3 regions of the Mesorhizobium sp. WSM4806 genome follow, and region 1 is predicted to be linked to each of the others. Evidence: riboswitches for the same ligand, from Rfam matches in the RefSeq annotation. Region 1 holds a riboswitch; each other region holds the start of a gene.
What was found. A riboswitch is a leader RNA that binds a small molecule or an ion and turns the genes downstream of it on or off. The one in region 1 is predicted to bind cobalamin.
Positions count from the first base shown of each region.

Region 2: it holds a riboswitch for cobalamin, as region 1 does, so the genes downstream of both, AC0L2M_RS04250 (CbtB domain-containing protein) here and metE (5-methyltetrahydropteroyltriglutamate--homocysteine S-methyltransferase) in region 1, are expected to answer to the same signal.
Region 3: it holds a riboswitch for cobalamin, as region 1 does, so the genes downstream of both, AC0L2M_RS25850 (aromatic ring-hydroxylating oxygenase subunit alpha) here and metE (5-methyltetrahydropteroyltriglutamate--homocysteine S-methyltransferase) in region 1, are expected to answer to the same signal.

Region 1 covers NZ_JBVVQZ010000025.1:44,177-48,533, forward strand. Annotated here, with positions in the region: gene metE (5-methyltetrahydropteroyltriglutamate--homocysteine S-methyltransferase) at 1-1,689, opposite strand, end outside; cobalamin riboswitch at 1,805-2,003, opposite strand; gene AC0L2M_RS30140 (adenosine kinase) at 2,397-3,389, opposite strand; gene metK (methionine adenosyltransferase) at 3,498-4,357, opposite strand, start outside.
Region 2 covers NZ_JBVVQZ010000002.1:338,317-342,673, reverse strand. Annotated here, with positions in the region: gene AC0L2M_RS04265 (MerR family transcriptional regulator) at 1-23, shown strand, start outside; gene AC0L2M_RS04260 (methyltransferase family protein) at 124-630, opposite strand; gene AC0L2M_RS04255 (heparan-alpha-glucosaminide N-acetyltransferase) at 627-1,619, opposite strand; cobalamin riboswitch at 2,048-2,256, shown strand; gene AC0L2M_RS04250 (CbtB domain-containing protein) at 2,294-2,473, shown strand; gene AC0L2M_RS04245 (CbtA family protein) at 2,503-3,267, shown strand; gene cobU (bifunctional adenosylcobinamide kinase/adenosylcobinamide-phosphate guanylyltransferase) at 3,290-3,787, shown strand; gene cobO (cob(I)yrinic acid a,c-diamide adenosyltransferase) at 3,789-4,357, shown strand, end outside.
Region 3 covers NZ_JBVVQZ010000019.1:40,223-44,579, forward strand. Annotated here, with positions in the region: gene AC0L2M_RS25835 (DUF680 domain-containing protein) at 11-235, opposite strand; gene AC0L2M_RS25840 (DUF680 domain-containing protein) at 303-509, opposite strand; gene AC0L2M_RS25845 (hypothetical protein) at 897-1,019, shown strand; cobalamin riboswitch at 1,016-1,218, shown strand; gene AC0L2M_RS25850 (aromatic ring-hydroxylating oxygenase subunit alpha) at 1,332-2,579, shown strand; gene AC0L2M_RS25855 (FAD-binding oxidoreductase) at 2,603-3,718, shown strand; gene AC0L2M_RS25860 (FAD-binding oxidoreductase) at 3,728-4,357, opposite strand, start outside.

The DNA.
Region 1 (4,357 bases):
CGTCAGCGACTGGGCAAATTGCCACCAGAGGACCGTCATCGGATTGGGCCGCGATACGTCGCCGAAGATGATGGGAGGGCGCACGAGCCGGGAGCCGTAACTTTGCACCCAGCCATGCTGGGTGAAGGCGAGGCCGGACAGCTGCTCGCCGAAATGCTGCACCATGTCGTTTCGTTCGAACTCGCCGTGTACCAGCACGTCCAGCCCGATCTCCTCCTGCCAACGCACAGCCGCCTCAGTCTCCTTCTTCAGGAAGGCCTGGTAGTCGACATAGCTCAGCCGGCCCTTCGCGTGAGCGGAGCGCGCCCTGCGCACCCCGGGCGTCTGCGGGAAGGACCCGATGGTCGTCGTCGGGAACGGCGGCAGGCGGAGCGTGTCGGCCTGGACTCTCGAGCGCTTGGCAAATGCGCTCTTTCGTTGCTTCATGACGCCGTCAATGCTGCTAATTCGACCGTGGACGAGCGGATCATGGACCTTTGTAGACATTGCGCGCGCGGCGGCCGCCTCGGCAGAAGCTTTCAGTGCGCCTGCTACGGCCTCCCTGCCTTCGGATAAGGCTTGGGCCAGCACAAGCAGCTCTTCACTCTTCTGGGCGGCAAATGCCAGCCACGAACTGACATCCACATCGAGCGCGGTCTCCATCCGCAGGTCCATCGGCACATGAAGCATCGAGCAGGAAGGCGCAATCTCGACGCGATCCAGCGGCCAGCCGGCAACGATCGGCTTGATGCGGTCGAGAATGGCAGCCAGATTCGCGCGCCAGACGTTGCGGCCGTCGATCAAGCCAAGTGAGAGCACCAGATCCTTCGGTGCGAGCCGACCAACCGTCTCCAACTGCTCGGGAGCGCGCACGAGGTCGAGATGTAGGCCCGCCAGGCGCAGCGAAAGCGCGGTCTCCAGATTGTCTCCCAGCGGCCCGAAATAGGTCGCCAGCATAATTTTCAACTTGGGCGCGGCTTTCGACAGCTGGCCGTATGTGAATTCGAAGGCAGCTCGTTCGTTCGGGTTAAGATCGAGCACAAGCGCCGGCTCATCAATCTGCACCCAGTCCGCCCCCGAGAGCTCCAGCGTCCGCAGGAGTTGCTCGTAGACGGGCAGCAGCCGCGGTAGGAGCGCTATCGGATCGAAACCCTGGTCGGGAGACTTCGCCAGCTTGAGGAAGGTGACCGGTCCAAGGATGACCGGGCGTGTATGGATGCCAAGCTCTTTTGCCTCCAGAAAGTGATCGACTGGGTTCGTCGACGAGAGGGCGAATGTCTGATCCTGGCTCAGCTCCGGCACGATGTAGTGGTAGTTAGTGTCGAACCATTTGGTCATTTCCATCGCGGTTACGCGCTGCCCCTGAACCGCATGCCCGTGACTGGCGTGTCCACAACCCGCAGTATCGCCTTGCGTCCCGCGCGCCATCGCGAAGTAGATGTCGAGCGGGACCTCGCCGCCCGTCCAGCCGTAACGAGCTGGCACGGCGCCGACCATTGCTGCGGTGTCGAGCACATGGTCATACAGTGAGAAGTCGTTCGACGGGATTTTCGACACGCCGCGATCATGCTGCTCGCTCCAGCTGGCGGCACGGAGTGCCTTCGCCGTCGCGAGAAGGTTGGCAGCAGAAGATTTTCCGGACCAGTAGCTTTCGAGCGCGAATTTCAGTTCTCGCCGGCGACCGACACGCGGCATGCCAAGCGTTGCTATGGGAACTTGCTGGGAGACATTCATTCCATACCCCGATGGTTGGGGCGGGGACAAGGAAGGCGCTAGCAGGCCGGCATGAACACCGAGCTGCCGCGGCCACCAGACACCCCGCCCGTGGACGTTGTTCACCGTGGCAGGTCTCCTGGCTCGCGGGTCACAGCCTCTGCCCCGTCTTCCCGGGGCAGGTCGCCCAGTGACATTGGTGGGTTGGCTCGCCGCTTACAGTTGCGGGGGCAGCGCCGGCATTGCACCGGTTTCCCTCTTAGCTCCGCTACGGCAACACCTTGCGGAGAACCACGACATGCGGACAATCGCAGCAGCTCGCATTGTTGTCAATAACGTATAAAGAAATGTTTATGTGTTTATGTGAACTGTTTACCTGCGGCGCGTTCCCAAGTCGCAGGTCGCCGTAGAGCTGAGCCTTCTGCGCCACTCTCCGGTCTGCGCAGGCTGTGCCTCGCCGCTCGGGCAATCTGCCATTTGTACGATTCCGTCCCAAAACGAACTTCGTCAAAAATGGCGCGTGTTGGCCATTCATGATCGGGCGGCAGTACTGGCCCGAAGTGCGACAAGTCCTGAGCCTCAACAACCAGAAATTTGGAGAAAAACCGCCATCCTTCTCGGACTGGTACGCGTTCGATTTACACGCGCTCGTCTGGACAGCCTGCACAACAGGAAGGTGGGCAACACGTGGCGGAAATGCCGCCCTACAGCGAACCCGCCTGTTCAGCCTCGCGGCGCAAATTCTGCCGGGGTCTGGGGCCGATCTGCTGGATCACCAATCCGGCCGCCAGTGAGCCAAGGTCGCCGCAGGTCTGCAGGTCGCGGCCTTGCGTGTAGCCATGCAGGAAGCCGGCGGCATAGAGATCGCCGGCGCCTGTCGTGTCAACCAGTTCCTTGATCGCGGTCGCCTTGATCACCACGGTCTCGCCGCCGCGCACGATCACCGAGCCCTTTTCAGAACAGGTCACGGCGGCGATCCTGCAATCCGTGCGGATCTGCGCCAGTGCCTCGTCGAACGAGGCGGTCTGGTACAGCGACTTGATCTCGTGGCTGTTGGCAAACACGATGTCGACGGTGCCCGAGCGCATCAGCTCCAGAAACTCCTCGCGGTAGCGGTCGACGCAGAACGAATCCGACAATGTCATCGACACTTCGCGCCCGGCTGCGTGGGCGAGCTTCGCCGTCTGCCGGAACGCTTCCTTGGCGCGCGGCGGGTCCCACAGATAGCCCTCGAAATAGGTGACGGCGGCGCCCGACGCCTTGTCCGCCTCGACATCCTCCGGACCGAGCTCGACGCAAGCGCCGAGATAGGTGTTCATCGAGCGCTCGCCGTCCGGCGTGACGAAGATCATCGAGCGCGCCGTCGGCGGTTCGCCATCGAGCGGCCTGGTGTCGAAGGCCACGCCCTGGGCGTGCATGTCATGGGCGTAGATTTCGCCGAGCGTGTCGTTCGAGACCTTGCCGAAGAAGGCGGCGCGGCCGCCGAAGCTGGCGACGCCCGCCGCCGTGTTGCCGGCGCTGCCGCCGGAGGCTTCGATGGCCGGGCCCATGCGGCTGTAGAGCAGCTCGGCGCGCCTCGTGTCGATCAGGTTCATCGCGCCCTTGATGATGCCGTTCGTCTCAAGGAATGCCTCGTCGCACTGGGCGATGATGTCGACAATGGCATTACCGATACAAAGCACGTCATAGTCCAGCATCTATTCATATCTCCGCCAAAAACCCACCCTCTGCCGCGCCGGGCGCGGGCGGGTTTTTGCAGGTGTGGAATGGAGTTGCCGTATGCCGCTGCATCCAACATCGGCGCATCACGCTGCTGCCGGTCCTGCCTCACGCAGCAGGTCCTCAGCTCTGTCCGTCCTTTCCCACGTGAACTCCGGCTCTTCGCGGCCGAAGTGTCCGTATGTCGCGGTCTTGCGGTATATTGGGCGTAAGAGATCAAGCATCTTGATGATGCCTTTCGGTCGAAGATTGAAAAGCTCAAGAACGACGCGCTCGATCCTTTTTTCGTCGATCTTTGCGGTTCCGAAGGTATTGATCAGGATAGACACCGGCGCGGCCACACCGATCGCGTAGGCAAGCTGAACCTCGCAGACATCCGCAAGGCCGCTTGCAACGACATTTTTTGCGACGTACCGCGCCGCATAGGCGGCCGAGCGATCAACCTTGGACGGGTCCTTGCCCGAAAAGGCGCCGCCGCCGTGACGCCCCATCCCACCGTAGGAATCGACGATGATCTTGCGTCCGGTGAGCCCGCAGTCGCCGCGCGGCCCACCGACCACGAACCGGCCTGTTGGATTGACCAGGAATCTTATCCCCGTCGTATCCAAGTCGTGGGGCAAGACCGGCCTTATGATCTCCTCAATGACGCCTTCGCGGACTGTGGCTTGTGAGACCTCCTCGTCATGCTGCGTCGACAGGACTATGGTATCAAGCGCTACCGGGCGCAAACCCTCATAACGGACGGACACTTGAGATTTAACGTCCGGGCGAAGCCAGCCAAGGCGTCCGGTTTGGCGCACCTCTGCCTGTTTTTTTGTCAATTCGTGAGCGAGTTGGATTGGCAACGGCATCAATGTTTCGGTCTCGTTGCACGCATACCCGAACATGAGACCCTGATCCCCCGCTCCCTGCTCGAGATCCTGCCCTCGTCCCTCGTCGACGCCCT
Region 2 (4,357 bases), on a different contig from region 1:
TGGAGCTTGGCGTCAACACCTGATCGGCCTTTTTGATAATTCTACTCTGGCGGCCAGCCAGCGTGGCTTTCTGCGCTTCCGATGCTCACCTACTCAAATGTACGCTCCGCTCCGGTTGCCGCCTCAAATCCAGCGGCGCACCCTTTTTGCGTAATCCCGGTATTTCTTGCCGAATTTCGTTGCCAGAACTTTTTCCTCGCCCTCGATCGCCATTTTCTGCGTTGCGAAGGCGGCGATAATCGCCAGCGGCAGGAACCATACGTTCCCCGAGATAAGGGCAACGCCGATCATCAGCAGCGTGTTGGCCAGATAGATCGGATTGCGGCTGACGGCGAAGGGGCCCGATGTAACCAGATGGTCCGGCACGGCGTTCGGGTGGAGCGTCGTCTTTGCCCGGATCATGATGCGGATCGCCGTGAACCAGAGTGCGACGACGCCGAACAATGCCACCCAGCCGGCCGCGAACAGGATATCGCCCAAAAGGCCGCCGATCCATGGCAGCGGATAAAGCAAGCCAAGCGCGATGCTGACGGCGATGGCCGCGACATAGATCAGCGGCGGCCACGGTATAAACCCCGGTTTTTGCTGTCCCGGTTTCTGTTGGCCCGGTTTCTGCTGATGGTCGGTCATTGTGCTCCTCCCTCCATCAAAGTGCCGTCGGCCTTGGCAGTGCAGGCGCCGGCGAGTTCGTCGAGATGCGCCTTCCATTCAGCAGCCTGGTCGTTGCGGTAGAGCCGATCAAGCGTGGCCTCGCCCTCGAGCGTATCGAGCATGCAGACACAATAGCTGCTGCAGAACTCCGTGTCGCGCGATTGCTCGCACGATGCCTGGCATTCTTTTAGGAAGGTGACCTGCCTGGTTTCGACGGCTGCCGGCATGACTTGCGAAGTCAGCCAGACCGAGCCGATCAGCACCGGCTGGTGGATCAGATAGAAGGCGAGGCTGTGCCGGCCGATAAAGACCAGCGGATTAGTCCAGCGGCCGGGCGTTAGGCCCGCCAGCCGCGTCAGCATGCCGGAGGCGAAGGCAAGCTTTGCCGCTGCGATGCCGGCAAGCACAGCGCCGAACCATGGAAACAGCGGGACATAATCGTTGGAGCGCGGGTTGGTTGCCGACAGGCCGACCCACCACAGGGCCGGATGATCGAAGATCTCGGACCTGAGGTAGAGCGGCGCGGTGATGACGAAAGCTGCGACAACCAGCGTCAGCAGCGCCGGCAGCCGCAGAAACGCCAGGCCGAGCAGGCTGGCGAGCGCGATCTCGTGCAGGATGCCGAAGAAGATGAAACTGTCGGGTGTGGCAAGCCTGGTGGCGGCCGATATGGCGAGCGCCGCCCCGCCGACCATGGCGAAGCGTTTCCAGAAGCCGTTCCAGCGGATTTGCTTGCCATGGGCGAGGAACAGGCTGACGCCGACCAGGAACAGGAAGGTCGAAGCGATGCAGCGCGCGTAGAATTTCCACCAGCCAAAGGCGGTCAGGCCGGGATCGGTGTAGCCGAAGAATTCGAGATCCCAGGTGAGATGGTAGCTCGCCATGGCAAGCAAAGCGATGCCGCGGGCGACGTCGATGGCGATGATGCGCCTGGATCGGTCCTGAACGGCCGGCGTAGGAATGGTCATGGTCTCGCAATTCTGATTCAGTGCTGCAAGACGACTATCATGGTTGCCCCGGACAAAAGAAGACAGGGCCCATTGATGCCCAGGGCTTAGGCTAAAGCGCCGTATGCCGCTCGCAGCCAGTGGTCGAGGCCGGCGCCGCCCCTCATTGCCCTGCCGGGCATTTCTCCCCGTGAACGGGGCGAAAGAAGCTGGCCGCAACGCCGGCGCCCTTCTTGCAACGCTGGTGATTGGCGAAACCATCGATGACAGCGCCCCCTCTCCCCGTTCTACGGGGAGAGGATGCCGGCAGGCAGGTGAGCGGCAGCGCGGACGATCGGCTTTCAACCTGTCAAGATCGCGGCGTCGAGGAACCAAGCTGGTCTGCCGGCACGGCGCATTCGCGCTGCTAGCTGGCGGAATTTGGTTTGCCGGGCGCGGCGATTCTGCCTATAGTCGCAGCCGTCGTCGGTTCCGTTTTGGAACCAAGAGGGAATGCGGTAGGGGCAAATTCGCCCGATGCCGTGGCTGCCCCCGCAACTGTGTGCGGTAGTCCTCTCCATATGCCACTGAAGATTTTCTTCGGGAAGAGCTTCTTCGGGAAGGTGGGGAAGGGCGCTGATCCGCGAGCCAGGAGACCTGCCGGCGACAGGAGAACTGACTTCTATGCCCTCGGGTGGAGGGCGAAAGGACAAGACATGAATACCGCTTCCGTCTCGCTCGGCGCTTCCGTCTCCTCGCAGTCGCGCTTTGTGCAGTTGGCGCTTGCTGCATTTCTCGGCGTTTTCGTCATGGGCTTTGTCGGCTTCTCGCATATCGATGCGGTCCACAATGCCGCTCACGACTATCGCCATTCGATGGGCTTTCCATGCCACTGACGGGGGGCCACTGACGAGGGGCTGACACCATGACACTGTTTCGCAACGTCGTGTTCATCGCGGCGATCGCAGGGCTAGTGGCCGGCGTCGTTCTGGCCTGCATGCAGGCCTACGCCACCGTGCCACTCATCCTCAAGGCAGAAGTCTACGAACAGGCCGGCGGTGGTCACACGCATGACCATGGTTTGTCGCCGGCCGCAGCAGGCAGCAATGCCATGAGCAGCGCCGTGCCGGCTGAAGCAGCCACCGCGGAAGAGGAAGGCTGGGCGCCGGCCGATGGCTTCGAGCGCTTCGCTTTCAACGTCGTTGCCAACGTCGTCACCGGCATCGGCTTTGCGCTGATCCTGGTCGCCGCTTCGGAATTCGCCGGCGGCATCGGCAATTGGCGACAGGGCCTGTTCTGGGGCCTTGCCGGCTTCGCGGTGTTCACGCTGGCCCCGAACCTCGGCCTGCCGCCCGAACTGCCGGCGATGCCGGCGGCCGATTTCGCCCAGCGCCAGATCTGGTGGACGGCGACCGTGGTGGCGACGGCTGCCGGTCTCGGGCTGCTCGCCTTTCGCAAATCGCTGCCGCTGGCCCTTCTTGCCGTAGCGTTGATCGTCGCGCCGCATATTGTCGGCGCGCCGCAGCCCGAAAGTTTCGAATCGCCGATCCCGGAAGGCCTGCACCACCAGTTCGTGGTGGCGGTGACGCTGACCAATCTGGTGTTCTGGCTGGTGCTCGGCGCTGTCGTCGGCGTGGTGCGCGGCCGCTTGACCGGCGCCGCAACCGGCCTGCGCGACAGCCTTGCCTGATCGCGCTGCTCCAGGCAGCAAGCTGACCCTGGTCGTCGGCGGTGCACGCTCGGGCAAGAGCGCGCATGCCGAAAGCCTGGTGACGGCCTGTCCAGCGCCGTGGACCTACATCGCCACGGCGCAAGCCTATGACGACGAGATGCACGAACGCATCGCGCTGCACCGAGCGCGGCGTTGCGACGGTTGGACGACGATCGATGCGCCGCTCGATCTCGTCGGCGCGATCGGGGCGCTGCCTGACGGCCGGCCTGTCCTGATCGACTGCCTGACGCTGTGGCTGTCCAACCATATGCTGGCCGAACGCGACATTGAGGCCGAATGCCGAGGGCTGGCGGATGTGCTGTCGCGGCCGCGCGGGCCGTGGTTCGTGGTTTCCAACGAGGTCGGCCAGGGCATCGTGCCTGACAATGCGCTTGCCCGCCGGTTTCGCGATGCCGCCGGCCGGCTCAACCAGCAGGTCGCCGCCGTCGCCGGCACGGTGCTGCTGATGGTGACGGGACTGCCGCTCAAGGTGAAGTGATATGACCGATATCGATGACAGGGACGAGCAACGCCACCGCGCCAAGATGGCCAAGCGCAAGGCGGTGCAGGACGCCGAGGTCGCGGCCAAGACGGTCGAGAAGGGACTGCTGATCGTCAACACCGGGCCCGGCAAGGGCAAGACCACTGCCGCCTTCGGGCTGGCGCTGAGGATGCTCGGCTACGGCAGGCGCGTCGGCGTCGTCCAGTTCATCAAGGGCAAATGGCATACCGGCGAGAAGGACGCCTTTGCCGCTTTCGGCGACCGGGTCGTCTGGCACACGATGGGCGAGGGTTTTACCTGGGAAACGCAGGATTTGAAGCGCGACATCGCCGCCGCCGAGGCTGCCTGGGCCAAGGTGCTCGAGCTAATGGCCGATCCATCGATTAGCCTTCTGGTGCTCGACGAGTTGAACATCGCGCTGCGCTACGACTATCTCGATCTCGACACGGTGGTGGCGGCGCTGAAGGGCCGGCGCGAAAACCTGCATATCGTCGTCACCGGCCGCAACGCCAAGCCGGCGCTGGTCGAGGCGGCCGATTTGGTCACCGAGATGGGAGTTACGAAGCA
Region 3 (4,357 bases), on a different contig from region 1:
GAACGAACTGTTAGTTGTTGCCGAACAGGTTACGGTCGCTGCCGTTGACGGGTTTCTCGTCAGCCGGAACCGGATTCTGCGCCGAAGCCGAATTCCGAAACGAAGCCGTGTACGAGTTGCTGTCGACCGCAGCGGCCGGCTGGTTGGCGCCGTTCGATCCAAAGTTGTCGCTGCCGGCAAAAGCGCTGCCGGAGATGGCCACAATGGCGGCGGTGGCAAGAATGAGCTTCTTCATTTCAAATACTCCTGAGTTCCTCAGATCCCGAGCGGCGGACCGCCACTTTGCTGTTTGGGACCAGCTGTTAATTGTTGCCGAAAAGGTTGCGGTTGGCGCCCTGGCCAACGGGCTGCTTTTCAGCGTGAGCCGGCGTCTGGACAGAGGCCGTATACGAGCTGTCGACCGCGACGGCCGGCTGGTTGGCGGCGTTGGACCCATAATGGTCGCTGCCGGCAAAGGCGCTGCCGGTGATGGCCAGAGCGGCGACGGCAGCAAGAGCGATCTTTTTCATTTTAGTACTCCAGTATCTTGGTCTTCAGTCCGTCTAGCGGCGTGTCTTGGGAGGATGCGCGCGTCGTTCGGATAGCCCCGATGTGGGAAGGCCATTCGGCGGATTCCAATCACGAAGTTGTTCCGTGTGGAACAAGAATCTACACCTTGAAATTGTACCAGAGGCATCTACCACTATGGTTTTATGGTTCGTTTCAATATCTTATGCCAAATTTGCCGTTCGACGATTTGACGGATTGGCGGATCTGCGTTCACTGCGTGCTGCACGCATTGTCAACAGAAACGAACCGTTCGGTTCGATTTTAGAAGCGGCTAATAGTCACTTTTGTAAACTGTTAACCTTCCTGGTCTCCGCCGCGGGTCGGTTTCGATGTCACGGCAGCCGACAATGGCCGCCGACAAAGCGGGTTTCAGCCCTGCAGATAAAAACCTGCAGGTTTCGCCGGCGGTGTCGCGCCGCATGGATACGATGTCGCTTTCATGCCGGCAGTCAGCCGGCCGGCATGATTAGATCACGCCATCTCAGGTGCCGCTTGGTGACGACGAAGCGGAGAATTGGGAAGCCGGTCAGAACCCGGCGCTGCCCCCGCAACGGTGGTGGAGTTCAAGTCGCAACGGGAGACCACTGGGCCACAAGCCTGGGAAGGTGTCGCGACGAGTCCGCAAGGACACTCCAGAGCCCGGAAACCAGCCCGAGATTTTCAGACTCGACTGATCGCGGTGGGCGGTCAAGAGGTGGATGATGCACGTCCGGCCCTGTCGCCGGCGTGCAAACGGTCCTCCCTCCATCACCACCAGTTCAGTCCTTACACGAGGACAGGACATGGACGCGCGCAACGACATGCTGAGGCTCTTGCACGGCCGCAGGCAAGGCTATTCGCTCGAGCAGCCCTTCTACACCGATCCAGATTTCTTCAAGCTCGACATGGAGCTGATCTGGTATCGCGACTGGCTGTTCATCGGCCACGATTGCGAGTTGCCGAAATCTGGCAGCTATATCACCGCCCAGATCGGCGACTATCCGGTCGTGCTGGTCCGCGACCAGCAAGGCAAGATCAATGCCTTCCACAATTCCTGCCGGCATCGCGGCAGCCGTGTCTGCAATGCCGACAAGGGCACTGCGGCGAAGCTGGTCTGCCCCTATCACCAGTGGACCTACGAGCTGGACGGCCGGCTGTTGTTTGCTCGCCAGATGGCAGACGGCTTCGACAAGAGCCAGTTCAGCCTGAAGCCGGTGGCTTGCGAAAGCGTTGGCGGCTACATCTTTATCTGCCTGGCCAACGAGCCGGCCGACTTCGCGCCGATGCGCGCCATGATCGAGCCTTACCTCCTGCCGCACCGGCTGCGCGAGGCAAAAATCGCCTTCGAATCGACCATCGTCGAGAAGGGCAACTGGAAGCTCGTCTGGGAGAACAACCGCGAGTGCTACCATTGCGCCGGCAACCATCCGGAACTCTGCAAGACATTCCCGGAAGCGCCGACCGTCACCGGCGTGCAGGGCGCCGACAGCGATCCAGAGATGCTCGCGCACTGGGCGAAATGCGAGGCGGCGGGCTTGCCGAGCAAGTTCCGCATCGATCCGGCCGGGCAGTATCGCGCCACCCGCGCGCCGCTGCTGCGCGACGCCGTCAGCTACACGATGACGGGAAGACGCGCGGTGAAGAAGAACCTTTCCGACAGCGTTTCGACCGACCGTATCGGCTCGCTGCTGCTCTATCACTATCCGACGAGTTGGAACCATATCCTCGGCGATCATGCCGTCACCTTCCGCGTGCTGCCGATCAGTGCCACGGAAACGGCCGTCACCACCAAATGGCTTGTCCACAAGGACGCGGTCGAAGGCGTCGATTACGACCTCGCCGAACTCACCCATGTCTGGACCGAGACCAACGACCAGGACCGTCGCATTGTCGAGGAAAACGCCTTCGGCATCCTGTCGCCGGCCTATGAGCCCGGCCCCTATTCGGAACTGCATGAGGGCGGCGTCATCCAGTTCGTCGAATGGTACGCCTCCTTCATCGGGCCGCGCCTTGCCGAGGCCGGGCGGCCGGCGCTGCGCAGCGTCGCCTGAACGAGGTCAAGGGGATGAATGCGATGACGGACCTTGGCCTCTACCGCCATCTCGACGAGATGGCGCCCTGGAACGACAGGCTCCAGGTGCTGGAAGTCATCGGCGTCAGCGACGAGGCGCCTGACGTGAAGACCTTCACCTTCCGCTCTGACAACCAGACCTGGTTCCGCTACAGACCGGGGCAGTTCGTGACGCTGGAACTGCCGACCACCGAGGGCCCGATGATGCGGACCTATACGCTGTCGTCCTCGCCGTCGAGGCCGTTCTCGATCGCGGTGACGGTGAAAGCGCAGGCCGGCAGCCTCGGCACCCGCTGGATGTTCGACAATCTGAAGCCCGGCGTTCACGTGAAGGCCTATGGGCCGGCGGGCGACTTTTCGCTGCACAGCCATCCAGCGGCCAAGTATCTGTTCATTTCGGCCGGCTCAGGCGTGACGCCGATGATGTCGATGCTGCGCTGGCTGAACGACTGCGCGCCATGGACAGATGTCGGCTTCGTCAACTGCGCGCGAAAGCCCGAGGAGATCATCTTCCGCAAGGAGCTCGAGCTGCTCGGCAGCCGCATGCCGGGCCTGACGCTCGGCTTCATGATCGAGGAGCGGTCCAGCCGTGAGGGCTGGTTCGGCCATATGGGCCGGATCGACGCGATACGGCTGCCGCTGCTGGCGCCCGATTTTCGCGAGCGCGAAATTTTCTGCTGCGGCCCCGACCCGTTCATGCGCGCCGTGCGGCAGATGCTAGAGGCGGCCGGCTTCGACATGGCCAACTACCATCAGGAGAGCTTTGCGGCCCCGGCGGTGGAGGAAATACCGGCTCCGTTCGGTTCGCCGGCAGAGGGTGGGCCGGCAGAGGGCGGGATCGAAGTACCTGCCGAGGCCGCAACGCCGATCCGCTTTTCGGTTTCGGATATTGACGCCGACTGCGTTGCCGGCCAGACCGTGCTGCAGACGGCGCGCGCTTCGGGCGTACGAATTCCCGCAGCCTGCGAGTTCGGCCTGTGCGGAACCTGCAAGGTGAAAAAGGTCTCGGGCACAGTCGAGATGAGCCACAATGGCGGCATCCTCGATCACGAGATCGACGACGGCTTCATCCTTGCCTGCTGTTCGAAGCCGCTGACGGCGCTCGAGATCGACGCCTGACCGGGGAGCTTAAACCCCGTAGCGCTCGGTGCGGATGAGGCTTGCCGGAACGCCGGCATCGATCAGCGCCTGGGCGGCGGCCGACACGAAGGCATTCGAGCCGCAGACAAAGGCGAACCTTGGCGGTGCGGGCAGCCGCAGCATCGATTGCTCCATCATCGCAACGTCGATCCGCCGCGAATAGTCTGACGGGCGCCGGGCGGCCTCGCGGGTCAGCGCCAACACCAGATCGAAGCCGTCCCGGCGATCGTGGAAGTCGATCAGCTCGTCGCGAAAGATCACCTCGTCCCAGACCCGTGCGGAAAATACCAATGCCACGGGCACCGCCGATCTGCGCGCGGCGCGATGGCGGATCATCGCCATCAGCGGTACCACGCCGGACCCGCCGCCGACCAGCAGAAGCGGGCCGCCGTCGCTGTCGGACCAGACGAAGTGGCCACCGAGCGGTCCGCGCAACTCGACCTCGTCGCCAACCGCCGCGATATCGTGGAAGAAGGGCGAGATCTCGCCATCATCGAGCCTTTCGATCGCCAGCTCGATCGTCTCGCCGGCTTCCGACGCCGAGGCGATTGAGTAGGAGCGGCGCGCCTGATAGCCGTCCGGCGCCGTCAGCCTGACATCGACATGCTGCCCGGCACG